3 regions of the Microbispora sp. KK1-11 genome follow, and region 2 is predicted to be linked to each of the others. Evidence: riboswitches for the same ligand, from Rfam matches in the RefSeq annotation. Region 2 holds a riboswitch; each other region holds the start of a gene.

Region 1 (9,638 bases), on a different contig from region 2:
TCCGACGCCCGCTGGACGCCGGTCGCGGTCGAGCCCTGCACCGAGTCGTGGGAGGCGACCAACCTCCTCACGGTGGCCTCCGCGCTGGTCGCCGCGGCGGCCGTGCGCGAGGAGACCCGCGGCTCCCACTGGCGGGAGGACCACCCCGACCGCGACGACGCCCGCTGGCGGGCGCACATCGACATCGCCCTGACGGCGGAGGGACTGACCTTGACGTACACGCCTCACGAGGAACTGCGGACCGAGCTGGAGAAGACCGGCCTCGACCCGGACGCCGTGCTCGGTCTCGTCCGCGCCGCGCTGGAGGAGGACCTGGCCGGGGGACAGGACGTGACCTCGGTCGCCACCATCCCCGCCGACCAGCGGGCCGTCGCCGACGTGGTGGCCCGCAAGGAGGGCGTGGTCGCCGGCCTGGCCGTGGCCGAGACCGTCTTCCGCCAGGCCGCCGGGCCGGTGGAGGTCGAGCGGCACGCCGACGACGGCGACCGCGTGCGCCCCGGCGACGTGGTGATGACCGTGCGGGGCGCGACCAGGGACCTGCTCACGATGGAGCGCACCGCGCTCAACTTCCTCACCCACCTGTCCGGCATCGCCACCCAGACCCGCCGCTGGGTGGACGCCGTCGAGGGCACCGGCGCCCGCATCCGCGACAGCCGCAAGACCCTGCCCGGGCTGCGCGCCCTGGAGAAGTACGCCGTCCGGGCCGGCGGCGGGGTCAACCACCGGATGGGCCTGCACGACGCCGCCCTGATCAAGGACAACCACGTCGTCGCGGCCGGAGGCGTCGCCGAGGCGTTCCGCGCCGTACGGCAGGCCTTCCCCGGCCTGCCGATCGAGGTCGAGGTGGACAGGATCGACCAGATCGAGCCGGTCCTGGCCGAGGGCGCCGACGAGATCCTGCTCGACAACTTCACCGTGGACCAGCTCGCCGAGGCCGTACGGCTGGTGGCAGGGCGGGCGCGGCTGGAGTCGAGCGGCGGGCTGACCCTGGACGCGGCCCGCGCCGTCGCCGAGACCGGGGTCGACTACCTGGCCGTCGGCGCGCTCACGCACTCGGCCCCGGCACTCGACCTTGGTCTAGATCTTCGTGAGGCATAATCAGGGAATGCTGCTCACCATCGACGTCAGCAATACCCACACGGTGCTGGGCCTGTTCGAGGGTGAAGAGGTGATCGAGCACTGGCGGATCGCCACCGACCCCCGCCGTACGGCGGACGAGATCGCGGTGGTGCTCCAGGGTCTGCTCGGGCAGTCGCCGCTGCTCAAGGACGCCGACATCAGCGGCATCGCGATCTGCTCCACGGTCCCGTCGGTGCTCAACGAGATGCGGGAGATGTCCCGGCGCTACTACGGCGACGTCACGGCGGTGGTCGTCGAGCCGGGCGTCCGCACCGGCGTCCCGGTCCGGATGGACAACCCGAAGGAGGTCGGCAGCGACCGCATCGTGAACGCGCTCGCCGCCACCACCCTGTACGGCGGGCCGTGCGTGATCGTGGACTTCGGCACGGCCACCTCGTTCGACGCCGTCTCGGCCCGGGGCGAGTACGTCGGCGCGGTGACCGCGCCCGGCCTGGAGATCTCGGTGGACGCGCTGGCCACGGCCGGGGCCCAGCTCCACAAGGTGGAGCTGGTCCGGCCGCGGTCGGTGATCGCCAAGAACACCGTGGAGGCGCTCCAGTCGGGCATCATCTACGGCTTCGCGGGCCTGGTCGACGGCATCGTGGACCGCATGACGGCCGAGCTGGCCTCCGACCCCGACGACGTCACCGTGGTCGCCACGGGCACAGGTGCGCCGCTCGTCATCGGCGAGGCCCGTACGATCGACGTGCACGAGCCCTGGCTCACGCTGATCGGCCTGCGGCTGGTCTACGCCCGGAACGCGTCCTGACGACTCCCTCGCGTACGGGACCATAGAAGGCAGGATCCCGTTCAGAGAGGACTGACGTGATGGACGCCGACTGGGTGGCGCGTTTCGCCGATGAGGTCATCGCCGAGGCTGAACGGCGCGCACCGGGCAAACCCGTCGTCTGCGCGTCCGGCCTCAGCCCGTCCGGCCCGATCCACCTGGGCAACCTGCGCGAGGTCATGACCCCGCACCTGGTGGCCGACGAGATCAGGCGCCGCGGCTACGAGTGCGTGCACATCATCTCGTGGGACGACTTCGACCGCTTCCGGAAGGTTCCGGTGGGCATCGACCCCGCCTGGAACGAGCACATCGGCAAGCCGCTGACCACCGTCCCGGCCCCGCCCGGCAGCGAGTACCCGAACTGGGCCGAGCACTTCAAGGCGCCGATGATCGCCGCGCTCAACGAGCTCGGCGTGGAGTTCCACGGCATCAGCCAGACGCAGATGTACACCTCGGGGGCCTACCGGGAGCAGGTGCTGCTCGCCATGCGCGAGCGGCGGAGGATCGACGCGATCCTCGACCAGTACCGCACCAAGAAGGCCAAGGCCAAGGAGGTCACGGACGCCGACGAGGCCGCCGCCCTGGAGGGCTCGGGGGCCGCGAACGAGGACGACGGCTCCGGCGCCGGGGGCTACTACCCCTACAAGCCCTACTGCTCGGCCTGCGACCGCGACCTGACCACGGTCACGTCGTACGACGACGAGACCACCGCGATGTCCTACACCTGCGTGTGCGGCCACAGTGAGACCGTCCTGCTGTCCGAGCACACCCGCGGCAAGCTGGTGTGGAAGGTCGACTGGCCGATGCGCTGGGCCTACGAGGGCGTGGTCTTCGAGCCGTCGGGCGTGGACCACAGCTCGCCGGGCTCGTCGTTCGTCGTCGGCGGCCAGATCGTCCGCGAGGTGTTCGACGCCCCGCAGCCGATCGGGCCGATGTACGCCTTCGTCGGCATCAGCGGCATGGCCAAGATGAGCAGCTCCAAGGGCGGCGTGCCGACTCCGGCCGACGCTCTGTCGATCATGGAGCCCGCGCTGCTGCGCTGGCTGTACGCCCGCCGCCGTCCCAACCAGTCGTTCAAGGTCTCCTTCGACCAGGAGATCCAGCGGATGTACGACGAGTGGGACACGCTGACCAGGAAGGTGCAGGACGGCACGGCGCTGCCGGCCGACCAGTCGGCCTACCGCCGCGCGTCGAGCACGGCCTCCCGGGTCCTGCCGGAGACGCCGCGGCGGCTGCCCTACCGGACGCTCGCCTCGGTCGTGGACATCGCCACCGGGCACGAGGAGCAGACGCTGCGCATCCTGCGCGCGTTCGACCCGGAGATCGGCGGGCTGGACGAGCTGCGGCCGCGGCTCGACCGCGCCCAGCACTGGGTGAACACGTACGTGCCCGCGGAGGAGCGCACGCAGGTGCGCGAGACGCCCGACAAGGAACTGCTCGACACGCTCGCCGAGCAGGACCGGGAGTCGCTGCGCCTGCTGGTGGAGGGCCTCGACGAGCACTGGTCGCTCGACGGGCTGACCACGCTCGTCTACGGCGTGCCGAAGGTGCAGGCCGGGCTCGACATGGACGCCAAGGCGGCCACGCCGGAGCTGAAGGCCGCGCAGCGCGCCTTCTTCGCCCTGCTCTACCGGCTGCTCGTCGGCCGCGACACCGGCCCGCGGCTGCCCACGCTGCTGCTGGCCGTGGGCCGCGACCGGGTGCGCGAGCTGCTCGGTCGCGCCTGATCCCGGCGGCTGATTCCCTGTGAGCGGGCCGGACGGCATGGCCGTCCGGCCCGCGGCCGTTCGCCGGGGTGAGTGATTCAGGCCGAGTGATTCAGGCCGAGTGTTCAGGCCGGGTGATTCAGGGCAGCAGGACCAGCCGGCCGCGCAGGCCGCCCTTCCGCAGGCGTTCGTGCGCCTCGGCCGCCCGCTCCAGTGAGTAGGTGCCGGCGACCCGCATGCTCAGCCGTCCCGCCTCGGCCAGCTTCGCGACGTCGCGGAGCTGGGCCGCGTCGGCGCGGACGAACACCGTCGAGACCCGGATGCCGCGCAGCGGGATGGGGGCCTGTCCGGCGCCGACGGCGACGAACGCGCCCCCGTTGCGCACGGCGTCCAGCGCGGGCAGGCCGACGACCGCCGCGTCCACCAGGCCGTGCACGCCGCCGGGGACGACGGCCCTGACGGCCGCGGCCAGGTCGGCGCCCCTCGGCACGAACCACTCCGCGCCGAAGCCCCGCACCAGCGGCTCGTCGCCGGACGCGGCGACCGCCGCGACCCTGAGCCTCCGCGCCACGGCCAGCTCCACGAGGTAGCCGCCGAGGCCGCCCGCCGCTCCCGTGACGAGCAGGGTCTCACCCTCGGCGAGCCCGGCGAGGTCGAGCGCCTGGACGGCCGTGAGCGCGTTCAGCGGCAGCGTCGACGCCTCGGGCACGGCCACCCCGCCGGGCGCGGGCGCGACCGCCGTCTCGTCCAGCACCACCAGGTCCGCCTGGGCCTTGAGCGGGTCCGTCAGCCGGTCCGACAGCCCGATGACCCGCTCCCCCGGACGTACGCCCGTCACTCCCGGACCGGTCCGATCGACCACGCCCGCCACGTCCCATCCGAGCGCGTACGTCTCCTGGTGCGGCATGAGCCTGTTGTCGGCGAGGACGCCCGCGGCCGTGAACAGGTCGACGGGGTTCACCGCCGCCGCCTCGACTCTGATCCGCACCTGCCCCGCGCCCGGCTCCGGCTCCGCCACGTCGACGACCCGTACGACGCCGTCCCGCGCCACCAGTGCTCTCATCAGTTCCTCCTTGCGGTATGGCAAGGAGCGTATGAAGAGCTACTCTCTCCCGGTAAGAAGGCACCTGGAAGTGCGTAAGGGACGAGAAGGGAAGACGATGGCCACTCAGACGGCGGCCGAGCGGCGCGAGGAGGCGCGTCAGCGCTACAACGCGTACGTCGCGACCTGCCCGTCGCGGAAGCTGCTCGACACCCTCAGCGACAAGTGGGTGAGCCTGGCGCTCACCGCGCTCGCCCGCGGCCCGCTCCGCTACAGCGAGCTGGCGAGGACGATCGCCGGCGTCAGTCAGAAGATGCTCACGCAGACGCTGCGGACGATGGAACGCGACGGCCTGGTCTCCCGCACGGTCACCCCCGCGGTGCCGGTCCGGGTCGACTATCGGCTCACGCCCCTGGGCGAGGACCTCATGCCGCTGCTGGAGGCGATCAAGCGCTGGGCCGAGATCCACATGGAGGATGTCGAGGCGGCCCGGGAGGCGTACGACCGGTGCTCAGACTCCGAGCCTTGACGACCTTCAGGGGAGGCGTTTACCTTCCCTGAAGGGTGGGCCGACGAATCATCGTCGTGGGGAGGGCGGACGATGGGTATTCCCGAGGTCGTCTACCGAGGTGACAGTCTCGCCTCGGACCTTGATCGTGCCGGTCTCACCGAAGAGGATCTGCTTCTCCTCGCGGAGCTGGCCAAGGGCATAACCGCCGACAGGGTGGGCCGCAGTCTCGACGTCAGCGGGCGCACCGTGCGGCGCCGGCTGCGGTGCATCTGCGACCGCATCGGCGTCGCGACCGCGATCGAGGCCGTCGCCTGGGCGGCACGCCGCCGCCTCATCTGACCGCGTCCCTCGACGGCGGGTCGAGGGGCTCAGTCCGCGACCCGCACCGCTCCCGCGAACGGCCGTCCGGCGATCTTCGCGATGTGGACGACGTCTCCCGTGCGCGGCGCGTGGATCATGTAGCCATTGCCGATGTAGATGCCGACGTGGTGCAGGTCGGAGTAGAAGAACACCAGGTCGCCGGGGCGGAGCTGGTCACGGGGGATGTGCGTGCCGGCCGTCCACTGGTCTCCCGTGTAGTGGGGCAGGCTGATGCCGACGGACTGGTAGGCCGCCATGACCAGGCCGGAGCAGTCGAAGGAGCCGGGGCCCTCGGCGCCCCACACGTAAGGCTTGAGCTGCTGCCTGAGGGCCCAGCGCGCCGCCTGGGCGGCCTTGCCGTCGCCGATGATGGGGAACGACGTCCTGCTGCGCGTCTCGCTGCCGATCGTCTGGGAGACCTGCCGGTAGAGGCTGCTCTCGGTCTTCTTGATCAGCTTGGTGATCTTGTCGCGCCGCGAGTCGAGGCCGCTGAGGAGCTTCTTGACCTCGGCCTGCCGGGCGGAGGCGCTCTCCCTGGCCCGCGCGGCGGCGTCCATGGCCTTGGTGACCTCGGCGACCTCCTGGCTCTCCTGCAGCTCCAGCGCGTACGTCGTGGAGGCCTGGTCCAGGTATCGCCGGGGGTCGGCGTCGCTGTCGATGAGCACGAGCGCCCTGCCGAGCCCGTTGGTCATGTAGGAGTGCTGCGCGAGGGCGCTCGCCTTCTGCCGGCGGACCTCGAGCTCGGCCTCGCTCTTGGCGAGGTTCTTCTTGGCGAGGTCGGCGGACCGCTCGGCCGCCTTCAGGCGTACGCGCTCGCCGTTGTACTGCTCGCTGAGGGTCTCGATCTCGGTGTAGAGGCTCTCGACCTGCGCCGTGAGCTCCTTGAGGCTCGGCTTGGGGTCGGCGGTGGCGCGGACCACCGGGGCGCCGAACGTGATCGCGCCGATCGCGACGCCGACGAACGCCAAGCGGCGGATGGCACCCGGACCGGCCGTGCCGGATCCGGACCGTCGGCCGCGGGCGTGTCTGCCCGCCTGCCGTCCTCCACGCGTGCGCAACCGAGCTCCTCTCCCACGTGTGCCCCGCGGCGGGTCCGTCGTCGGGACGGGGCCGTACGGCGGGGCACTTCTGAGCGCCTACCGGGTTAGCTGACGGGTTCGGGCCGGAGTAGCCCTACCTTGGTGGATTCACCCCTTGACGATCTGAGATCGAACCGATCCTGATCCTGCAGTTGGGTCCCCGGTTCCCCTTCGCACTCGGTGCTCCGAAGATTCGGCGCCCGGTCGCCGTGAGCGCTCCACGATGACCGGCATCGTCGCTGGACGATAGTGCACGGCGAGTTCTTGCTCAACCAGAACTCCGAAACCCGTCTACGTTTGACAACCAAATGATCACGGCCGGGTCACAGGCGCGGTAGTGATATGTCCGCGTTCACCTGCGTATGGAGTGATTTGGGAGTTTCGAGGTGCCGGTCGGGCTGCGGGGAAAAGTGGGACGAACCTGGATGTCCGCCTCGGGCTACGGCCGTGCACCTGTCCGTATCCTGGCGGCTACGGACAGTCAAATCTCCTGTCGGGTATGGCGTTTGGGGATGACCGTTATCCATGGGGACGATCCGTGCCGACCGCGTGGGATCGACCGCGCTCCGGCTAGGCTGGCCGGTCATGGAGCAGGTCGCCGCGCAGACATCCAGTGAATCGGGTGCCACGGCCGTGACGGTGCGCCGGGCCAGGACGCCGGACGTCCGCGCGATCCGGCGCCTCGTCGACGCGTACTCGGGTGTCGGTCCCCGCCTGCTCAAGAAGAGCACGGTCACGCTGTACGAGGACGTCCAGGAGTTCTGGGTGGCCGAGACGGACGGGCAGGTCGTCGGCTGCGGCGCGCTGCACGTGCTGTGGGAGGACCTGGCCGAGATCAGGACCGTCGCGGTGGACCCCGCGGCGCGCGGCGGGGGCGTCGGCCATCGGATCGTCGGCGCGCTCATCGAGACCGCCAGGGACCTCGGCGTCCGGAGGGTCTTCTGCCTCACGTTCGCGGTGGAGTTCTTCGCCAGGCACGGCTTCAGGCCGATCCAGGGCACCCCGGTCTCCCAGGAGGTGTACGCGGAACTGCTCGCGTCGTACGACGAGGGTGTCGCCGAGTTTCTCGACCTGGAGCACGTCAAGCCGAACACGCTGGGGAACACCCGGATGTTGCTGCACCTCGACCGCATTGATCACCATTGATGGGCATTGATCGCCGATCTTGACGGTGGTTGTCGACTGCTGCAAAGGTGACTGTTGATACACCTGTCGCTACTTTTGGCAATATCAGCGTGTGCTACAGACGTTCGGCGCATGCGTCTTCGAAACGAGGTGACACGGTGAGCACCGGACAGCCGCCGTACCCCCAGGACGAGTCGGACGGAACGCCACCGCCGTCATCGAACCCCGGGTACAACACGGACAGACAGCCCCAGGACTACGACCCCGACGTCACGGTCGTCAGCTACCGCCACTCGGGACAGCACACGGGCCCGCAGCAGCCGCCCGGCTACGACCCCGCGCAGGGCGGCTACGGCCAGCAGCAGGGCTACGGCGCCCAGCAGGGCCAGCAGCAGTACGGCCAGCAGGGGTACGGCCAGCAGCCGGCCCCGCAGCAGCAGGGATACGGCCAGGAGGCCGCCCAGCAGCAGGGCTACGGGCAGCAGCAGTACGGCCAGCAGGGCTACGGCGCCCCGCAGGGCCAGCAGGGTTACGGCCAGACCGGCCCGCAGCAGGGATACCCCCAGCAGGGCCAGCAGGGCTATGGCCAGACCGGCCCGCAGCAGGGCTACGGCGCCCAGCAGGGCCACCAGCAGTACGGCCAGCAGGGCTACGGCGCCCAGCAGGGTCAGCAGCAGTACGGCCAGCCCTCGTCCCAGGGCGGTTACGGCCAGCAGCAGACCGGCCCCCAGGACTACGGCCAGCAGCAGGGCTACCCCCAGCAGGGCCAGCAGGGGTACGGCCAGACCGGCCCGCAGCAGGGCTACGGCGCCCAGCAGGGCCACCAGCAGGGCTACGGCCAGCAGCCCGGTTACCCGCAGCAGCAGTACGGCCAGCAGGGCTACGGTCAGCAGCAGGGCCAGCAGCAGTACGGCCAGGATCAGTACGGGCAGCAGCAGTACGCCCAGTCCGGCTCCCCGCAGGGGTACGGTCAGCAGCCCGGTTACGGGCAGCAGCAGTACGGCCAGCAGGGCTATGGTCAGCCCGGCTACGGCCAGCCGTACGGGGCCGCGGGGCCGATTCCGCCCGGCGCCCCGGCGCCGCTCGCGGAGTGGTGGCAGCGCCTCGTCGCCCGCATCATCGACGGCGTGATCGTCGGCATTCCCTTCGCGATCATCACGCTCGTGATCACGGGGATCGTCGTCACCAACGCGAGCGTCGACATCACGAGCGGGGTTTACAACCCCGGAAGCGGTTACTTCCTGGCGTCACTGCTCACGTCGATCCTGGGCGGCCTCGTCATGGTCGTCTACGAATTCCTCATGCTGCGGGCGCAGGGGCAGACGCTCGGTAAGAAAGTCATGGGCATCAAGGTCGTTCCGGTCGGCGGCACTCTCGACGCGGGCGGGCTTCCCCAGGACGCCGCGCTCAAGCGCGCCGGCGTGCTCTACGTTTTCGAGTTCCTGCAGTGGATTCCCGTTATCAGCTACCTCGCGAGCCTCGGCTCTCTTCTGAACGTGCTGTGGCTGTTGTGGGACAAGCCGCTGCATCAGGCGCTGCATGACAAGGTCGCCAACACCGTGGTGGTCAAGGTCAAGTAACGACGACGGACGGGGCCGATGGAACGGACCATCGGCCCCGTTTTTCTATGGGTCGCTATGGCTCCTCCGCACCGTCCGCTCACCCGGCTGTGACGGAAAATCCTTGCGGGGCCTCCCGGGCATGCCATGCTTGGGTTCACCGTCCCGAGAGGTGCCCAATGACCGCGAGACCGCCCCCGGCGCCAATCCTTAAGACCCGCCCCGCCGTCCCCCGGGTCATATCCGCCCACGGGCGGCTTAAGGAACCGTCAGGGGCGCTTATGGGACCGTATGGAGCCGCACAGGGCCTTATGGCGTCCCGGAAGCCCACCCCCTCTACCCGGCCGCTG
Region 2 (9,638 bases):
CGCCGCCGTCCGGACGCCGTTGCCGCACGTCGAAATCATGTCCGTACTGCGGACGCCGATTGCCTAGGGTTCTGCCGTGAGAGACCTCCGCCTGTTGCCCAAGGCTCATCTGCACACCCACCTGGAAAGTACCGTCCGTCCCGCTACGATCCGCGAGCTGGGAGGCGAGCCGCCGGTCCAGGACCGGCCGTTCACCGATTTCAGGGAGTTCGCCGACCAACGGGCCGTAGTACGCGGGCTGCTGCGCGACCATGAGCACTTCCGTCGTATCGCCGAGGAGTTCTGCGAGGACGAGGCCGCCCAGGGCGTTCGCTACGCGGAGGTCACCTTCACCGCGGCGGCGCACGGCGAGCGTCTCGGCGATCCGGACATGCCGCTGGAGGCCGTGCTGGAGGGACTCGCCGCGGGCGCGGAGCGGTACGGCATCCAGACTCGGGTGATCCTGGACCACTCCCGCCGTCGTCCCGTCGAGCGGCTGTGGCACAGCCTCAAGCTGGCCACCCGGCACCCCCAGGTGATCGCCATCGGCCTGGCGGGAGACGAGGCCTACCCGGCGGCGCCGTTCGCCGAGGTGTTCCGGCCCGCCCGCGAGGCTGGGCTGCACCTGGTGCATCACGCCGGGGAGACGGCAGGCCCGGCCAGCGTCTGGGAGGCCTTGACGGTGGGGCACGCGGAGCGGATCGGCCATGGCATCCGCGTGCTGGAGGATCCGGACCTGGTGGCCGAACTGCGCAGACGCCGAGTGCCGCTGGAGGTCTGCCCCTCCTCGAACGTCCTGCTCGGGCTGGTCCCGTCACTGGCGGATCACCCGCTGCCGCGCCTGATCGAGGCCGGTCTGACGGTTACCGTGAACACTGACGGGGAGACGTCGCTGGCGGCGGAGTACCAGCGCGCCAGGGAGATCTTCGGATGCAGCGATGCGGAACTGGCGAACCTGGCCCGTGCCTCGGTCGAGGGCAGCTTCGCACCTGCCGAGTTGAAAGCGCGGATCGGCGCCGAGATCGACGGATGGCTGAGCGGATGAGAGCCCGTTCCCCGGCAGCGCCGTTGCCGGGACCGAGCGCGGCCTGGGCCGACTCCCGGGCCGCGTGGACGGCGGGGCGCTAGCCTGGTGCGGATCACGGAAAGGGGACGACCGGAATGGTGCTGGAGGGGACGGCCCGCGCACTGCTGCGCAGGCTGGCGGCCGAGCAGGCGGAGGCACGGGTGCCGTCGGTGGTGGCGGCGATCGTGCGGGACGGCGAGATCGCCTGGTTCGGGGCGCGCGGCCGGGTCGGCGGGGAGCCGCCCACCCGGGACACCCAGTACCGCATCGGGTCCATCACCAAGACCCTCGTGGCGACCGTCGTCATGCGGCTGCGCGACGAGGGCCGGCTCGACCTGCTCGACCCCCTGGACAAGCACGTGCCCGGCACCCCGCTGGGCGATGTCACGGTCGCTCAGCTGCTGTCGCACAGCGGCGGGCTGACCGCCGAATCGCCCGGCCAGTGGTGGGAGCGCACCCCGGGTGTGCCGGTGGGCGACCTGATCGCCGCGCTCGGCCCCGAGTCCGCCCGGCACCGGCCCGGCCGCCGCTTCCACTACTCCAACGTCGGGTTCGCCCTGCTCGGCGAGCTGGTCGCGCGCAAGCGGTCGGCGCCGTGGGACGAGGTCGTACGCGAGGAGGTCCTGGAGCCGCTCGGCATGCGCGACACCACCCCGCGCCCCCGTGCGCCGTACGCCACCGGATATGCCGTGCATCCCTGGGCCGACGTCCTGCTGCCCGAGCCGGAAAACGACCACGGCGCCATGGCCCCCGCCGGGCAGATGTGGTCCACGGCCGCCGACCTGGCCCGCTGGGCGGCCTTCATCGGCGGCGACACCAGAGAGGTGCTGCGCCCGGCCACGGTCGCCGAGATGCGCGAGCCGGCCGTCGTGGATGACGGCGACGTGTGGATCCGCGGCTACGGGCTCGGCATCCAGCTGGCCCGGCACATCGGGCCCGGCGGCCCGCGGCGGCTGGCCGGCCACGGCGGGTCGATGCCCGGCTTCCTCTCCACGGTGTGGGCCGACCCCGCCGACGGCGTGGCGGTGCTGTGGATGGCCAACGCCACCTCGGGGGTGCGCAACCTCGACACCGCCCTGCTGGACATCCTGGCCGAGCACGAGCCGCCGCTGCCGGCCGAATGGTCGCCCTCCCCGGTGGACGAGGACCTGCTGGCGCTGACCGGGCCGTGGTACTGGGGGCCGACGCCGTACGTGCTCCGGGTCCTGCCGCAGCGGGGCCTCTCGCTGGCCCCGGTCAACGGGCAGGGCCGCGCCTCCCGGTTCGCCGCCCGCACCGACGGCACCTGGGTGGGCCTCGACGGCTACTACGCCGGGGAGACCCTGCGGGTGGTCCGCTCCCCCGGCGGGGTGACCCACCTCGACCTCAACACGTTCATCTTCACGCGTGAGCCGTACGACCCGGCGGCCCCGGTGCCGGGCGGCGTCGATCCGGCCGGCTGGAGGTGACCCGTCAGGTGGTGGCCAGCGCGACCGTCGGCGACAGGCGGGCCGCGCGCATCGCCGGATAGAGGCCGGCGAGGGTGCCGATGACGAGCGTCGCGCCTATGGCGCCGGCGAACGCCCAGGCCGGGACCACCGGCGGCCAGCCGCGCGACAGCGCGTAGCCGGCGGTGGCCAGGCCGCCCAGCGCCGCGCCCGCGATCCCGCCGAGCGCCGACAGCAGCAGCGACTCGGTGAGGAACTGCAGGCGCACCTGCCCTCGGGTGGCGCCCAGCGAGCGGCGCAGGCCGATCTCCTTGCGCCGCTCCAGCACCGAGATCACCATCGTGTTGGCCACGCCGACCCCGCCGACCAGCAGCGCGACCGCGCCGAGCCCGAGCAGCAGGTTGGTGAACGCGCTGGCGGCCGCCGCCCGGGCCGCCAGCGCGTCTGAGGGCCTGCTGACCGTGACCTCCTCCGGGTTCTCCGGGTTGACCGTGCGCGGCAGCACGGCCCGTACGGCCTCCACCGACTCCTCGGCGGACCGCTCGTAGACGGTCGTCGGGTGGCCGTCGAAGCCCAGGTACTTCTCGGCTGCCGGGAACCCGACGAGCGCCGAGCGCTCGATCTCCGGAGCGAGCGGCATCGGGCCGAGGACGCCGACGACGGTGAACCACCGTTCGCCCATCCAGACCTGTACGCCGATCCTGGAGATGCCGAGCCGTTCGGCGGCCTTGGCGCCCAGCACGACGGCGGGCCGCGCCTCGGTGGCGGCGTTCAGCCAGGCGCCCTTGACCACCCGGCCCTCCAGGGTGGTGAGCAGGTCGGCGGTCGCGGCCTGGACGGCGATGCCGCCGGTCACGGCCTTGGGGATGCGGTCGGTGCGCCGGATCGTGGTGTCGACCGTGCCGGTGGCCGAGGCCGTGCGGACCGGCCCGATGCGCCTGACCATGCCGAGCGCCTCCACGGGCAGCTTGGCCTCCTCCCCGAACATCGTCTGCCCCGGCGCGACGGTGAGCAGGTTGGTGCCGAGCCGGTCGAGCTGGCGCAGCAACTGCTCGCGGGAGGAGGACGAGATGCCCAGCACCGCGATCATGGTGGCGATGCCGATGGCGATGCCGAGCGCGGACAGGACCACCCGCGCGGGGCGGGTGCGCAGCCCGGCCGCGCCGGTCCGCAGGACGTCGGACGGCCCGAGCCTGACGGGGGCCGGCCGCTGACGGGTCATCGTGGTGCTCCCTTCGCCGCCCCCGCCGTTTCGGCGTTCGACGCCGTCTCAGGGGTGCGCTTCGGATTGGGTCCGGGAGGGCGGCGTCCGGTGCCCGCCCCGGCGTCGGCGACGACGCGGCCGTCGCGTACGCGCACCTGCCTGGGGCACCATTCGGCGATCTCCGGGTCGTGGGTGATGACCGCGATCGTGGTGCCGGCGGCGTGCAGGTCGCGCAGGACCCCCAGCACCTCGGCGCCCGCCGCGGAGTCCAGGTTGCCGGTCGGCTCGTCGGCCAGCAGCAGCGGCGGGTCGCCCGCCACGGCGCGGGCCACCGCCACCCGCTGCTGCTCGCCGCCGGACAACTGGTTGGGGCGGTGGCCCAGCCGGTGGCCGAGGCCCACCCGCTCCAGTGCGGCGGCGGCGCGTTCTCGCCGCGCCCGCAGCGGCGTGCCGGTGTAGAGCAGGCCGTCGGCGACGTTGTCCAAGGCGCTCACCCCGGGCGCGAGGTGGAACTGCTGGAAGACGAAGCCCAGATGGCGGGCGCGCAGCGCGGACAGCTCGCGGTCGGAAAGCCCGGCCACGTCGTGCCCCGCGATCCGTACGGTGCCCGTGGTGGGCCGGTCGAGGGTCCCGATGAGGTGCAGCAGGGTCGACTTCCCGGAGCCGGACGGCCCGGCGATGGCGACCAGTTCGCCCCGTTCGACCAGCAGGTCCACCCCGCGCAGGGCATGCACGCCGCCGCCGTACATCTTGGTCACCTCGCGCAGCTCCACCACGTAGGGCTGCTCGGGCTGCGGGATGCTCATGTGGCGGGCACCCCGACCTTCATGCCCTCGGCGAGCCCGGCGCCGGTGATCTCGACCATGCCGCTGCCGAAGGCGCCGAGCTCGACCGGGACCACGCGGGTGGACCCGCCCTCGACCACCTCGACGCCGAAGCCGCCCTCGCGCAGGGCCAGCAGCGCCTCCACCGGCACGGCCAGCACGTTCTCGCGCCGCTCGCTGACCAGCTCCACCTCGACCGGCGCCTTGTCGAGGCGGGTCTTCGGGGTCTTGCGCAGGGTGATGTCGACGTCGATGGTGCTGCCCTCGTCCTGGCCCTGCCCGGACGGGACGGCCTCGGCCACCGTGCCGACCGCGGTGATCTTCCCGGTGACCCGCTCGCCGCCGGGCAGTTCCACCGTGACCTTGGCGCCCTTCCTGGCCAGCGACTGGTCGTCGGTGGACAGGTCCACGTGCACCAGCCGCCGTACGCCCGACACGGTGAGGGCCGGACGTCCGGGGGTGGTCCTGTCGCCGACCTCGACCTTGGCGTCGGTCACCCGGGCGGCGCCGGGCAGGAAGACCACCTGGGAGGCGTCCACCTGCCCGGTCTCGGACAGCCCGGCGTCGTCCTGCCACTCCTTGACGGCAAGGTAGGTGGCGTAGCTGAAGTGGTCGTCCACGGTCAGGTCGTCGCCGTAGCCGAGGACCTTGAGGTTGCGTTCGAGCTGCTCGACGTCAGGACCGTCGTCGACGCCCTGTCGCAGCGGGCGGTACAGCGGCAGCGATCCGTACATGAGGACCACCGGCCTGCGGTCGACCCTGAGCAGCGGGCGGCCGCGCCGGACGACCGCGCCCTCGGCGGGCGCCCAGGTGACGGTGCCGGAGGCGTCGGTGCTCACCTGACGCTCGCCGGAGTAGGTCAGCGACCCCTCCACGGTCTTGGTGTCGATCAGATCCTGGCGGGTGATCGACGCGGTGGCGGGGACCGGGGGCGGCGACGGCTCGGCCGCGCCCGCGCCGTCGCCGCCCGCCACGGCGACGGCCGTTCCCGCGGCGGCCAGGGCGAGGACGCCGGCGCCCGCGATCACCAGGCCCTTCCTCACGGCTTCCTCCCCGGCGCGAACTCCTCGCAGGCCTTCTGCGCCTCTTCCATCGCCTTCTCCTGGCCCGGCTTGAGCTTGATCTGGATCCCCTGTCCGGGGGCCGGGTCTGCCATGTCGATGCCGTGGTCGCGCATGCACTGGGCGAACTTGACCATCCGGTCGCGCGCCTCGGGGTCGTCGCCGCCGAGCTTGTCGCCGACCGCGTCCTTCATGAAGTGCTGGCAGGCCTGCATGGCCTTCTGCATCGCGGCCTCGTCGCCCTTCTTGCCCATGATGCGGACGCGGCCGTCGGCACCGGGGTCGGGCACGTCCACGCCGTGCTCGCGCATGCACTGGGCGAACTTGAGCTGGGCCTCCTGACGGTCCACGGTGGCCGATGCCGACGGCCTGGCCGCCGCGCCGCTCGCGGTGCCCGATCCGGCGCCGCCCGCGCTGGCGATCCCGTCGTCCGCGGGGGCGGCGCCGCAGCCGGCCAGTGCCAGTGCGAGCCCCAATGTGAGGCCCAGTGTCGGGCCCAGTGCCGGGCACAGCGCGCGCAGTTGTCGTATGCGCATGGGTCGTTCCTCCTCTGTCGCTCCTTCTCGTCCAGGGCGTTCGCCGGGGACGGGGCCCAACTCCAGCGGAGGTGGTGCTAAACGTGGATAAGCGAGGTCTGCTTATCCGCGGCTAACACCGCCTGCGCCACTCTCGGAGCCGAGCGGGAGGTTGGGATGCGGGTGCTCGTGGTCGAGGACGAGGAACAGCTGGCCGAGGCCGTCGCGCGGGGGCTGCGGCTGCACGCGATCGCGGTGGACGTGGCCTACGACGGTCAGGAGGCGCTTGAGCTGGCCGCCTACGTGGACTACGACGTGGTCGTGCTCGATCGCGACCTGCCCGAGGTGCACGGCGACGAGGTGTGCCGGGAACTGGTCACGGCCAGTGGGGCGAGCCGCATCCTCATGCTGACGGCGGCCGGGCGGGTGCGGGACCGGGTCGGGGGCCTGTCCCTGGGCGCCGACGACTACCTGGTCAAGCCGTTCGCGTTCGCCGAGCTGGTGGCCCGGATCCGGGCGCTGGCCCGGCGCTCGCCCCGGGCGGTGCCGCCCGTGCTGGAGCGGGCCGGGATCCGGCTCGACCCCGCCCGCCGTACGGTGGTGCGCGACGGGCGGCAGGTGGCGCTGGGCCGCAAGGAGTTCGACGTGCTGCACGAGCTCATGCGGGCCGGCGGAGGGCTGGTGACCTCGGCCCGGCTGCGGGCGAACGTGTGGGACGAGCACGCCGACGCCGGCACGGGCGTGCTGCGCGTCACGATCACCTCGCTGCGCCGCAAGCTCGGCGAGCCCGCAGTGATCGAGAACGTGCCGGGCCGGGGGTACCGGCTGTGACCCGCGTCCTGTCCCCGTGGAGCAGGCTCGGCCTGCGCATGCGGCTCACCCTGCTGTACGGCGGGCTGTTCTTCCTGGCGGGGTCGGTGCTGCTGTGGTTCACCCACCTGCTGACCGCGCGGGCGCTCAACCAGCGGTTCGTGGTCGCGGTGGCGTCGAAGGTGGCCGGTGTCCCCGATGCCGTACTGGGGGGCAGGCTGCCCGACAGCGACATGCTCGCGCAGCGGGTGCGCACGAACGTCGAGCAGGGGGCGGCCGACGTGCTGAGCGACGTGCTCAGGTCGTCGGTGATCGTCATGGTTCTGGTGGGGGCCGTCGCGGTGGTGGTGGGCTACCTGGTGGCCGACCGCGCGCTGCGCCCGCTTGACCGGGTGACCGAGACCGCGCAGCGGCTGTCGGAGAGCACGCTGCACGAGCGGATCGCGCTGCGCGGGCCGCAGGACGAGGTCAAGCGGCTCGCCGACACCTTCGACGCGATGCTCGACCGGCTGCACCGGGTGTTCGACGCTCAGCGCCGGTTCATCGCCAACGCCTCCCACGAGCTGCGCACCCCGCTGGCGGTCAACCGTACGGTCCTGGAGGTGTCGCTGGAGGAGCCGGCGGCGTCGGAGGACCTCAAGGCGCTGGCCCGCGCGCTGCTCGGCACCAACGCGAGGTACGAGCGGCTGATCGAGGGCCTGCTCATGCTGGCGCAGTCGGAGCAGGAGCTGACGGCCCGCAAACCGGTCGACCTGCGGCAGGTCGTCCGTACGGCGATGGAGCAGATCGACCTGCAGCCGCGCCACAGGAAGGTGACCGTCCACGAGGACCTGCGCCCGGCGGTCGCGCACGGCGACCCGCTGTTCCTCGAACGCTGCCTGATCAACCTGCTGGAGAACGCGATCAAGTACAACGTGCGGGACGGGGAGGTCTGGGTCCGGTTGCGGGAGGAGGAGACCGGGGTGAGCGTGACGGTGGAGAACACCGGGCCCCTGGTCCCGCCGTACGAGGTGGACGACCTGTTCGAGCCGTTCCGACGGCTCGGCGGCGACCGCGTGCGCTCCGCGCGGGGGTCGGGGCTGGGCCTGTCCATCGTCCGGGCCATCGCCGTGGCGCACGGCGGCGAGGTGGAGGCGCTCGCCCGGCCGGAGGGCGGCCTGGCGGTGACTGTACGCCTGCCTGGGTGAGCCCGGATCTTCCTGCAGCCGATGCCCGCTACCCGTCTGCGTCCGGTTTGCCGCCTACTGACCAGTAAAATCTGAGTTGTTCTAACTTGACCGGTTTGACCTGGTCTATTACCTTTTAGGCATCTCAGGGCGCACTTGCTCATCTCAATGGTCAAGAAGCCCTCCTCAGACCGACGCGGCCGGCCGATCCCGGCCTGCCGCCCGGCCGCCGAGTCCGCGTCCGCGCGGAGCCGGGGACCCACCTCTCCTGGGGTGAATCGGCATGCGTGCCGTAGGGCGACTTCCAGCCCGAACCCGTCAGCTAACCCGGTAGGCGGCATGGAAGTAAGGGAGTACGCCCCACCATGCACGTCCTCAACACCTGTGTTCGCGCTGCTCTCGCGAGCGGGGCCCTCGCCTCGGCGGTGCTGATCGCGTCGCCGGCCGCGCACGCGGACAACCCGGCCACCGGCAAGGGTCCGGCGGCCGTGAAGTCCATGTCCGAGATCGCCTCCACGCTGCCCAAGGTCAGCGCGGCCGACGTGCTGACCCTGGCCAGGAGCCAGATCGGGATCAGCGAGAACGCCAACGGCGGCGGGACCAAGTTCCAGGAGTGGTACATGTCCACGCCCCGCGCCCGCGAGACCCTCGCCCGCGACGGCGGCACGCTCAAGGGCTACCTCAACGCGGCCTGGTGCGACATGTTCGTCTCGTGGGTGGGCCAGCAGCTCGGCATCGGGCCGGTCATGGGCTCCGACGCCTACACCGTGGAGCATGCCCGCTGGTTCGCCGACCACGGCCGCTGGGGCCACACGCCCAAGCCGGGCGCGGTGGTGTTCTTCAACTGGAACGGCAGCAAGGACATCGACGACGTCCAGCACGTCGGGTTCGTCGTCAAGGACAACGGCGACGGCACGATCCGGACCATCGAGGGCAACACCGGCGACGGCGGCGCCGTCGAGGCCCGCACCCGTCCTACCTCGCAGGTGGCCGGGTACGGCTACCCGATGTATCCCGGGGACACCTCCGCCATCGCCACCGCCTCCTCCTGACGGACGACGGCCCCGAAGCGCGCCGGTGATCCCGGCGCGCTTCGCCGTCCCCGCCGGGGCGTCCGGGCTCCTCCCAAATTGACCTACATAAGCGTGAGCTGCGAGCCTGGCGGCATGCACGCGTTCGACGTCCTCGGCGATCCGGTGCGCCGCCGGATCCTGGAACTGCTCGCCGAGGGCGAGCGCTCCGCCGGGGAGATCGGCGCGATCGTGCAGGAGGAGTTCGGGATCTCCCAGCCCGGGGTGTCGCAGCACCTGCGCGTGCTGCGGGAAAGCGGCTTCGCGACGGTCCGGGCCGAGGGCACCCGGCGCCTGTACGCCGTCGACCCCGCGCCGCTTCGCGAGGTCGACACCTGGCTCGACCACTTCCGCCGCTTCTGGAACCAGCGCCTGGATGCCCTGGGCACCGAACTCGCCCGCGGCAGGCGCGAGCGCCGTCTGCAGGACGACGCCCGTCCGTGATCGTGCGCCCACGTCGTCCGGCGACGTCGCGGCACCGGCGTGGACCGCACCGTTCACCTGGCCGCGGAGCAC
Region 3 (9,638 bases), on a different contig from region 2:
ACCGCTACAACGCGGCCAACGAGAAGTGGAAGAAGGCGAGGCAGAAGTACCTCGCGATCAACGACGACTACAAGAAGCAGAACGTCCGGGTCGAGGCGCTGCGCTCCGGGCTGGTCTCGATGGCCGTCAGCAGCTACCAGGTCGGCGAGATGGGGTCGTGGGGCGGCGTCTTCTACAGCTCCAACCCCGATGCCATGCTCAGCGGCCTCGCCACGCTCAACCACATGTCGGCCGAGCGGGCCGGGCGGCTCAGGGAGTACGAGGGCGCCATCAAGGACCTCAAGGACCGCCGTGACCAGAGCAAGGCGGTCTACAAGGAGGCCGCGGACGTCAGGGGCGAGCTCGCCGACGAGAAGGACAAGGTCGACAAGCTCGTCCGGGAGCAGATGAAGCTGCTGCGCTCGCTCGGGACGTTCAACCCCGGCAACCCCAACAGTCCCGGCGTCGTCTACACCGGGCCGGCGTCCGGCAACGCGCTGTCGGCCCTCCAGTTCGCCTACAAGCAGGTCGGCAAGCCCTACCGTTACGGGGGCACAGGACCGGACTCCTGGGACTGCTCGGGGCTCGTGCAGGCCGCCTGGGCGGCGGCGGGCGTGACACTGCCCCGGACCAGCTACGAACAGTGGGCCTGGGGTGCGAGCCGCAGGGTCTCGCTGGACGAGCTCCAGCCGGGCGACCTGCTCTGGCACGCCGGATACGGGCACGTCGGCATCTACGCCGGCGACGGCAAGGTCGTCCACGCCCCGCAGACCGGCGATGTTGTGAAGATTGTCACACTCGCGGAGTATCACGCCATCGGAGCTGTGCGTCCCTGAGGGCCCGATCCTCTCTGTGATCTCTGTGCCTTTTGTGGCTCATGTGACCCGATTTGGCCGCTGTTGCCGAGATTGTGAGCAGAGTCACATTTATCCGTTTGTGGGGCGGGTAAGCTGCGCTTTCTTCGCCGCGGCCTTCGTTATCCGATCTTTATCCGGCGGGAGGGCTTTGCCGAACGCGGCGGGTCCTCGGTAGCTTCTGGGCCGCGGCGAGTACGCCTCGCCGCGGCGCACCCGGTCCGGCCGGCCGGGTCGCGCAGTCATCCACCGTCATCGGCGTCCTCCATCACCCTCCCCTTAGCGGGATCCCCCGGCGCCGGTGGCCTGCCGAGTCCGTGCAGTCAGGAGGCACGGAGCCGGGGAACCATCGACCTTCACGCGAAGGTCCGGGGTGAATCGGCGCATCGCGCGCCGTAGGGCGACTTCCCCGCCCGAACCCGTCAGCTAACCCGGTAGGCGTGAGCGGAAGACCCGAGGAGAGATCCTGTCTACCACCCCCGCTAGTCTGTCCCGTCTTGCCCGAATTGCCCTTGGTGGTGCCGCTTTGACGGCATCCGTAGGGGTCGCCGGAGCACATCCGGCGGCGGCCGACACGGTGACGGTCACGGTCGTCAAGACGGCCACAGCGACGAAGTCGGGCACGAAGACGGGCGCCGCGAAGAGCGCGGACGCCGCCGCCCGCAAGGCCGCCGCGAAGAAGCGGCAGACCAAGAAGCACTCCGCCAAGCGGAAGATCGGCAGGGCCTCGCTGCAGCGAACCAAGGCCCAGCGCGCGGTGAAGGTCGCGGAGAAGCAGATCGGCGACCCCTACCGCTACGGAGCGACGGGACCGGGCGCGTTCGACTGCTCGGGCCTGGTCCAGTACGCCTGGCGTAAGGCGGGCGTACGGCTGCCGCGCACGACGTGGTCCATCCGCGGCGCGGTCAGGAAGAAGGTGTCCTGGGGTCACTTCGAGCCCGGTGACCTGATCTTCACCAGCGGAGGCGGCCACGTCGGCATGTACGTCGGGCACGGCAAGATGATCCACGCTCCGCACACCGGCACGCGGGTGCGGATCGACAAGCTGGACGCCTACCGGAGGAGCACCTTCGTGGGTGCCGTCCGTCCGGGCGTCTGACGGGCACCGGTCACCAGCCCCCTCGACCGGCGCCGTCCCTACGGCCCCGTCCACCTCGCCGAGGTGGACGGGGCCGTGGCACGTGCTGGTTACCATGCACGGCTTACCATGCACGGCGTGACTGCCACGAGCGGCGTGCCCGCGGGCGTGCCGGGCGCGCGCGCCGAGGCCGAGCGGCGCCGGCCCGAAGTTCCGCCTCACGGGGTCCGTCCCCGCCGGATCGCGGCCGTGGCCGCCGCGCTGGCCGTGCTGCTCACCGGGCCGGCCGCCGCGGCCCCGCCCGACCCGCTGCTTGCCCTGCGACTGGACGCCCGGGCCGCCGTGCGGGAGCGACCGGGCATGTGGACCGGCGCCTCCGTCGCCCGCGGCGAGCGCGCGGTCGTCGTCGGGTCGCCCCGGCCGCTGGTCGCCGAGATCGCCGCGCTGGCCGATCGCGCGGGCCGCACGGTCACGAGGATCTGGGGCGGGTACGGCGGCGCGGTGGTCCTCGTGCCGCGCACCGAGGAGCAGGCCGCCGTGCTGGCCGCGCCGGCGAAGGTGGACGGCCTGGCGGCCGTCGCCACCGGCGGCCGCGTGATCGTGCAGCCGGCGGCGTTCGCCCGCCTGTCCGCGACCGGCCGCCTGGTCGTCGTGACCCATGAGCTGACGCACGTCGCGACCACCGGTCCCCACGCGGTGCCGATGTGGCTCATGGAGGGCTTCGCCGACTACGTGGGCTACCTGGACAGCGGACTGCCGGTCCGTACGGTCGCCGCCGAACTGGCCGCCGACGTGGCCGCGGGGAGGGCGGCGCTGAACGGCCTGCCGGGGCCCGCCGACTTCGCCGCCAGGCCCGCCCAGGCGTACGAGGAGGCGTGGCTCGCCTGCCGCTACGTCGCGGCCCGGTTCGGGGAGCGGAGGCTGGTCGCCCTCTACCACGCCACGCTGCGCGAGGGGATCGGCGTCGCGCTGCGGGAGGTTCTCGGGCTGTCCGCCGACGGCCTGACCCGCGAATGGCGGTCGTACGCGCGCGAGCAGCTCGCCCGGTCCTGATCTCCGTGGGACGCCTGATCTCCATGAGGTGCGGGTGCGACCGCGGCTGCGACAATGCGTTCTCGGGCGGCGCGGGCGGACCGCGCGACCACGCCGGCAGCGGGGGTGAGGATGACGAAGCGGACGCTGATCGTCACGAACGACTTCCCGCCCAGACCGGGCGGCATCCAGGCGTTCGTGCACGGCCTCGCCTCGCGCAGGCCGCCCGGCTCCGTGGTCGTGTACGCCCCACGCTGGAAGGGGTGCGAGGAGTTCGACGCCCGCCAGCCGTACGAGGTGGTCCGTCATCCGTCCTCGCTGATGCTGCCGACGCGCTCGGTGGCGAGGAGGGCGGCGGCGCTGGTCGAGGACGGCGCCACCGTCGTCTTCGGGGCGGCGGCGCCGCTGGGGCTGCTCGCTCCCGTCCTGCGCGCCGCGGGCGCGGGCCGGATCGTGATGCTCACGCATGGGCACGAGGCGTCGTGGGCCCGCCTGCCGGGCGCGCGCGCCCTGCTGCGCCGCATCGGCGCGGGGGCCGACGTCGTGACCTACCTCGGCGAGTACACCCGCCGCCGGATCGCCCGGGTCGTCCCCGCCTCCAGGCTCGTACGGCTCGCGCCCGGCGTGGACACCGCCGCCTTCCACCCGGGGGCGGGCGGCGACAAGGTCCGCGCGTCCCTCGGACTGGGCGACCGGCCGGTGGTCGTGTGCGTCTCCCGGCTGGTGCCGCGCAAGGGCCAGGACGTGCTGCTGCGGGCCTGGCCGCTCGTCCTGCGGCGGGTTCCCGGCGCGGTCCTGCTCCTGGTCGGCGGCGGCCCCCTACGGCGGTCGCTGGAGCGGACGGCCGCCCGGACCGGGCTGCGCGGCTCGGTGGTCGTCACCGGGTCCGTCCCCTGGGCGTCCCTCCCGGCCTACTACGACGCGGGCGACGTGTTCGCCATGCCGTGCCGCAGCAGGTTCGGGGGGCTCGACGTCGAGGGCCTCGGCATCGTCTACCTGGAGGCGTCGGCCACGGGGCTGCCGGTGGTCGCCGGCTCCTCCGGGGGCGCCCCCGACGCCGTACGGCACGGTGAGACGGGCCTGGTGGTCGACGGCACGTCGCACACGGCGGTGGCGGGCGCGCTGTGCGACCTGCTGGCCGACCCGGCCCGCGCCCGCGAGATGGGCGAGCGGGGCCGGGCCTGGATCGAGGAGGAGTGGCGGTGGGACCTCGTCGCGGCCCGGTTCGCCGCGCTGCTGTGACGGAAGGCCGCTTTCAGCCGGTGAACACCTCCACGAGGAGGAAGCCGTTCAGCGCGCAGATCACGCCGGCGACGACGACGCCGGCGACGGTGGTGAGGCGGCGGTTGACGAGATCGCCCATCAGCTTCCTGCTGCCGGTGAACGCCACGAGCGGGACCAGGGCGAACGGGATGCCGAAGGACAGCGCGACCTGGCTCAGCACGAGCGCCCGCGTGGGGTCCACCCCGGCGGCCAGGACCGCCATGGCCGGGATGATCGTGACCAGCCGCCGCGCCAGGATCGGCACGCGGCGGCGCAGGACCCCCGCCATGATCACCTGCCCGGCGTAGGTCCCCACGCTGGAGGAGGCCAGGCCGGAGGCGAGCAGGGCGAGCGCGAACGCGACGGCCGCCCCGGGGCCGAGGACCTGCCCGAGGCCGGCGTGGACGGCCTGCAGGCTGCCGGGATCGCCGCCGCCGAACGTGACGGCGGCCACGGTCAGCATCGCCATGTTCACCAGCCCGGCGGTGCCGAGGGCGACGGCGATGTCCATCCTGCTGGCGCGCACGGCCTCCCTGCGACCGCCGTCCGCGCCCTGGTGCTGGGTGAGGGCCGAGTGCAGGTAGACGACGTGGGGCATGACGGTCGCCCCGATGATCCCGGTGGCCGGCAGCAGGCTGTCGGTCCCGGCCAGGCGGGGCACGAAGCCGCCCGCCACACCCGCGAGGGACCCCGACAGCAGCACCTGGTAGGCGATGCCGGCCAGGACCACACCGAGCATCGCGGCGATGGTCGCCTCGAACCGGCGGCGTCCGCGCGGCGCGAGCATGAGCAGCAGCGAGGAGACGACGGCCGTGACAGCGGCGGCCGGCAGCAGCGGCACGCCGAACAGCAGGTTCAGGGCGATCGCCCCGCCGATGAACTCGGCCAGGTCGGTGGCGGCGGCGACCAGCTCGGCCTGCACCCACAGCGGCAGGCTCACCCGGCGCGGCAGGTGGTCGCGGCACAGCTCGGGCAGGTTGCGGCCGGTGACGATGCCGAGTTTGGCCGAAAGCGCCTGCACGAACATGGCCGGTACGTTCGCGAGGGCGATCACCCACAGCAGCATCGTCCCGTACTGGGCGCCGCCCGCCATGTTGGTCGCGAAGTTGCCCGGATCGACGTACGCCACGGAGACGACGAAGGCGGGACCGCACAGGCCGGCCAGCCGCGCCAGACGGCCCGGCGCCGCCCGCCTCTCGGCGGGTGCGGCGGGCGCGGGCCCGTTCAGGGGACGGCGGGAGTCGAGCACGAAAGCCTCACAGGAAGTACGAAAGCCTCACAGGCGGGAAATCGGGCGTGCGGCACGGCGGGTGCCCCACCACGCCGGTCTGGGCGCGTTCTCCGGCGGCCGGAGGCGGCACGCGGTGCGGGACGGCGCGCGCGGAACGGCGCGGGCTCCGTGGGCCGGGCGCGGCGCGGTTGTAAAGAGCGACGGTGTCCGACCGGCCTCCGCATGCGCTCGCGGGCTCGACGGGGGCTCGGTCAGGTGAGCTTGTCCTTGAGCTTGCCCACGGGGCCCACCTCGGTGCCGAGGGCGGGGCTCTTGGGCTCGCCCACGCTGCCGTCGTAGGTGTCGTACAGCTTCGGGTCGGGCGGCGGCGCCATGGCGAGGTCCCCGAGCGGCTCCGGGTCGAGGAGATAGGCGAACCGGTGGCGGCCGTCGGGCTGCGGCCCGCTCGCCCAGCCGCCCGCCTGGGCCTCGGCGCCGTCGCCGCCCGCGACGATGTAGCGGCCGTTCCAGGGGTATCCGTTGCTGTCGGCGGGCAGCGGGCCTCCGCCGGCGACGATGGCCTGCTGCGGGTCCATCCCGCCCAGGACCGCGCCGAGCGCGGGGTCGGCGGTGGCCGTCTTCGTGACCGCGGTGGAGGGCGCGCCTTCGAGGAGTTTGCGCGCGTACACCGGGTCGGGCTTTTCGGGCTTGGCCTCGAACTGCAGGCGCCGGTTGTGCCGGAACATGGGACTCCTCGCGTAGGAAACCACAGGGAGCCGCAGGCCTTACGCGGGCCAAGGGCGCGACCCCGCTGGTGCGTGGGGTGGGGGGTCACGCATAAATCCCAACACGTGCCGCAACGGGACCACAGGAGCGACACCTAACGAAGGATCCAATGGATGGACAGGTGCCGTCCCACGCCGTGATTAGGTGCGAAGAGCCAGCTGTTCGCGCATATGCGACACATCGGCGTGCGCGAGCGGGCCGGAGAAGGAGCGGAGACCGGCCGGTCAGGATTTGCGGCCGATGCCGCCGGCGACGCAGACGCCGCCGAGGTCGAGGGGGTACCGCACGGGTTCCTCGGGGCGCCACTCGGGCACGTGCACCACCCCGGGCTCGACCAGGTCGAGGCCGTCGAAGAACCGCACGATCTCGGGCATGTCCCGGGCCCGGCCGGTGCCGAGCATCTGCAGCAGCACCGCCTCCAGTTCGCGCATCTCCGGCGCGCAGGAGCAGAAGTGGGTGAGCTGCATGTAGCTGCCCGGGGACAGGCGCGCCTTGTAGGCGTCCACGAGGCCGTTCGGGTCCTCCGCGTCGGCGAGGTGGTGGACCACGGCCACCAGCAGCAGGCCGACGGGCCGGGAGAAGTCGAGGAAGCCCTCGACCTCGGGGTGGTTGAGGATCACCTCGGGCTCGCGCATGTCCGCGGTGATCACGCGGGTGCGCTCGTCGGTCTGCAGGATCGCCCGCGCGTGGGCCAGCACGATGGGGTCGTTGTCCACGTAGACGACCTTCGCGGCGGGGTTGATCCGCTGCGCGACCGAGTGGGTGTTGTCCATCGTGGGCAGGCCCGAGCCGATGTCGAGGAACTGGTCGATGCCCTGCTCGGCCATGTACTTCACGCCGCGGAACAGCATGGCCCGGTTGTTGCGGGCGCCCTCGCCGCGGTCGGGGAAGTGCCGCATGCCCTCCATGGCGACCGCGCGGTCCGCCGCGAAGTTGTCCTTGCCGCCCAGGAACGCGTCGTACACCCGCGCGATGCTGGGCTTGGTCGTGTCGACCTCCGGCGGGAGGTAGTCGGGATCGCGGTGCGTCCAGTTCCAGCTGCCGACCCTGTCGCCCATCGCCCGCCCTTCTCCAGCCATCGATCATGGGATGCGTCTGGAGCATAGTCAAGCAAAGCGCAATATTGCGGGCCAGCCGCGATATTTTCGGCATTCCGCGAGGTCGATCAGGTATCGCCGCAGGTCGTCTTCGGCCGGGGCGCAGAAGATCCGCACCAATCAGTACGATCCGGCTGCCCTAATCACACCAAGTCCCAGGCCGCGCGGCCGGTCTCCGCGACCGTGTCCCGCTCCGCTCGCACGGTGCGCCGAAACGGCCGAAACTTTTCAAGAATCCTCGACATGTTTCGGCGCACCCAGGCTCGCTCAGTCGCCGTACAGCTCGTCGATCTGCTTGGCGAAGTCGCGGGCCACGACGTGCCGCTTGATCGACTGCTTCGGCGTGACGTGGCCGGTCTCCTCGCTCAGCTCGATGTCGAGGATGCTGAACTTCTTGATCTGCTCGGCCTTGGAGACCATCCGGTTGGCGTCGTCCACGGCCTGCTGCACCTCCGCGACGACGTCCGGGTCGGAGCAGAGCTCGGTCATGGAGGCGCCGGAGCGGCCGTTGGCCTGCTTCCACTGCTCCATCGCCTCGTGGTCGAGGGTGACGATCGCCCCGATGAACGGCTTGCCGTCGCCGACGACCATGACCTGACTGATCAGGCGGTGCGCCCGGATGGCGTCCTCGAGCGGGGCCGGGGCGACGTTCTTGCCGCCGGCGGTGACGAGGATCTCCTTCTTGCGGCCGGTGATGCTGAGGTAGCCGTGTTCGTCGAGGCGGCCGACGTCCCCGGTGTGGAACCAGCCCTCCGGGTCGATCGCCTCCTTGGTGGCGCGCTCGTTGTTCCAGTAGCCGTCGAAGACGTGGCGGCCCTTCACCAGGATCTCGCCGTCGTCGGCGATGCGGATGCTCACGCCGGGGAACGGCTTGCCGACCGTGCCGATCTTGTTGGCGCCAGGGATGTTGACGGTGGAGGGCGCGCTGGTCTCGGTCAGCCCCCAGCCCTCGAACACCTCGATCCCCACGCCGCGGAAGAAGTGGCCGAGCCGCTCGCCGAGGGCCGAGCCGCCGGAGACCGCCGCCGTCAGCGCGCCGCCGGTGGCCGCCCGCAGCTTGCCGTACACGAGCTTGTCGAAGGCCGCGTGCTTGAGCCGGGCGCCGAGGCCGGCCCCGCCGGTGCTCTCGGCCTTGCTCCACTCGATCGCGGCCCGTACGGCGGCGTGGAAGATCTTGCCCTTGCCCTCCGCGCTGGCCTTCTGCTCGGCGGCGTTGTAGACCTTCTCGAACACCCGCGGCACGCCCAGCAGGAACGTGGGCTTGAACTCCCGCAGGTCGGGGGCCACGTTCTTCATGTTCGGGCTGTGCGCGAGCACGGTGCCGGTCTCGATCAGGACGATCTGGATGAGCCTGGCGAAGCTGTGGGCCAGGGGAAGGAAGAGCAGCGCGGCCCGGCCCTCCACGTCGAACAGCGTCTCCAGCGGCCCGTGAGAGACGTTGCGCGCGGTGAACAGCAGGTTGTCGTGGGTCAGGCGGCAGCCCTTCGGCATGCCGGTGGTGCCTGAGGTGTAGATGATCGTGGCGAGGTCGCGTCCGCCGCGGCTCGCCCTGCGCTCGGCCAGCGTGTCGTTGGTCACCTCCACGCCGAGGCGCTCCAGCTCGGCGAACCCGCCGTCGTCGACGCGCCACAGCAGCGGCAGCCCGGGCACGGCCTCGCGGACGGTCTCCTCGTGCGCGGCCGTCTCCACGAACGCGGCCTTGGCGCCGCTGTCGGTCAGGATCCACTTCACCTGGTCGGCCGAGGAGGTCTCGTAGATCGGCACCCCGACCGCGCCCGCCGCCCAGATGGCGTAGTCGGCGACCGTCCATTCGTAGCGGGTGCGCGACATCAGCCCGACCCGGTCGCCGGGTTCGATCCCGGCGGCGATCAGTCCCTTGGCGACGGCCGCCACCTTGTCCCTGAACTGCGCGGCGGTGACCGGCGTCCACGGCGTGGCCGGGTCCTCGTCCTCCTTGCGGCGTATGACGACGGCGTCCGGCTCGTCCACGCCGCGCTGGAACACCACGTCGGTGCAGTTCGCGGACGGGGGCACGTCCACCAGCACGGGAACGCTGAACTCGCGCACGGGTCACTCCTTCGCGCACGGCCGCGCGGTCCCCGGAGCGCAGAGCGGGGACCGCGTTGCGGGCATAACTCTTCGTGTCTCACCGGACGCTACCGCGCGATGTTACGCATGGGTAGGTCCGTCACCCAGGCGTTATCCAGGGACAAATCGACGCTATCAGTGTCCCCCGCGCGGCGGGCCCGACACCTTTCCGTTACCCAAGCGGCTGCTAGGTAAAGCGGCCGTTACCATGTCCCCCATGCGCATCCACGTCGTCAGCGACGTCCATGGCC

The links. Region 2 has a riboswitch for cyclic di-AMP ahead of FLW16_RS10265 (CHAP domain-containing protein). Riboswitches for the same ligand answer to the same signal wherever they lie in the genome.
Region 1: linked by a shared signal. The riboswitch ahead of FLW16_RS38765 (C40 family peptidase) and the one ahead of FLW16_RS10265 (CHAP domain-containing protein) in region 2 are both predicted to bind cyclic di-AMP.
Region 3: linked by a shared signal. The riboswitch ahead of FLW16_RS00925 (C40 family peptidase) and the one ahead of FLW16_RS10265 (CHAP domain-containing protein) in region 2 are both predicted to bind cyclic di-AMP.

The regions. Positions count from the first base shown of each region.
Region 1 covers NZ_VIRJ01000043.1:1,913-11,550, reverse strand. The annotation lists gene FLW16_RS38795 (L-aspartate oxidase) at 1-1,098, shown strand, start outside; gene FLW16_RS38790 (type III pantothenate kinase) at 1,106-1,888, shown strand; gene lysS (lysine--tRNA ligase) at 1,948-3,633, shown strand; gene FLW16_RS38780 (NADP-dependent oxidoreductase) at 3,752-4,675, opposite strand; gene FLW16_RS38775 (helix-turn-helix domain-containing protein) at 4,773-5,183, shown strand; gene FLW16_RS38770 (LuxR C-terminal-related transcriptional regulator) at 5,256-5,504, shown strand; gene FLW16_RS38765 (C40 family peptidase) at 5,534-6,493, opposite strand; cyclic di-AMP (ydaO/yuaA leader) riboswitch at 6,644-6,813, opposite strand; gene FLW16_RS38760 (amino-acid N-acetyltransferase) at 7,190-7,750, shown strand; gene FLW16_RS38755 (RDD family protein) at 7,888-9,309, shown strand.
Region 2 covers NZ_VIRJ01000005.1:202,700-212,337, forward strand. The annotation lists gene add (adenosine deaminase) at 77-1,024, shown strand; gene FLW16_RS10230 (serine hydrolase) at 1,141-2,493, shown strand; gene FLW16_RS10235 (ABC transporter permease) at 2,498-3,694, opposite strand; gene FLW16_RS10240 (ABC transporter ATP-binding protein) at 3,691-4,482, opposite strand; gene FLW16_RS10245 (efflux RND transporter periplasmic adaptor subunit) at 4,479-5,543, opposite strand; gene FLW16_RS10250 (hypothetical protein) at 5,540-6,097, opposite strand; gene FLW16_RS10255 (response regulator transcription factor) at 6,254-6,907, shown strand; gene FLW16_RS10260 (cell wall metabolism sensor histidine kinase WalK) at 6,904-8,073, shown strand; cyclic di-AMP (ydaO/yuaA leader) riboswitch at 8,270-8,403, shown strand; gene FLW16_RS10265 (CHAP domain-containing protein) at 8,418-9,104, shown strand; gene FLW16_RS10270 (helix-turn-helix transcriptional regulator) at 9,219-9,566, shown strand.
Region 3 covers NZ_VIRJ01000001.1:194,915-204,552, forward strand. The annotation lists gene FLW16_RS00920 (C40 family peptidase) at 1-815, shown strand, start outside; cyclic di-AMP (ydaO/yuaA leader) riboswitch at 1,131-1,285, shown strand; gene FLW16_RS00925 (C40 family peptidase) at 1,360-1,932, shown strand; gene FLW16_RS00930 (hypothetical protein) at 2,050-2,964, shown strand; gene FLW16_RS00935 (glycosyltransferase family 4 protein) at 3,076-4,185, shown strand; gene FLW16_RS00940 (Nramp family divalent metal transporter) at 4,199-5,455, opposite strand; gene FLW16_RS00945 (manganese catalase family protein) at 5,689-6,162, opposite strand; gene FLW16_RS00950 (SAM-dependent methyltransferase) at 6,427-7,260, opposite strand; gene FLW16_RS00955 (long-chain fatty acid--CoA ligase) at 7,567-9,366, opposite strand; gene FLW16_RS00960 (metallophosphoesterase) at 9,605-9,638, shown strand, end outside.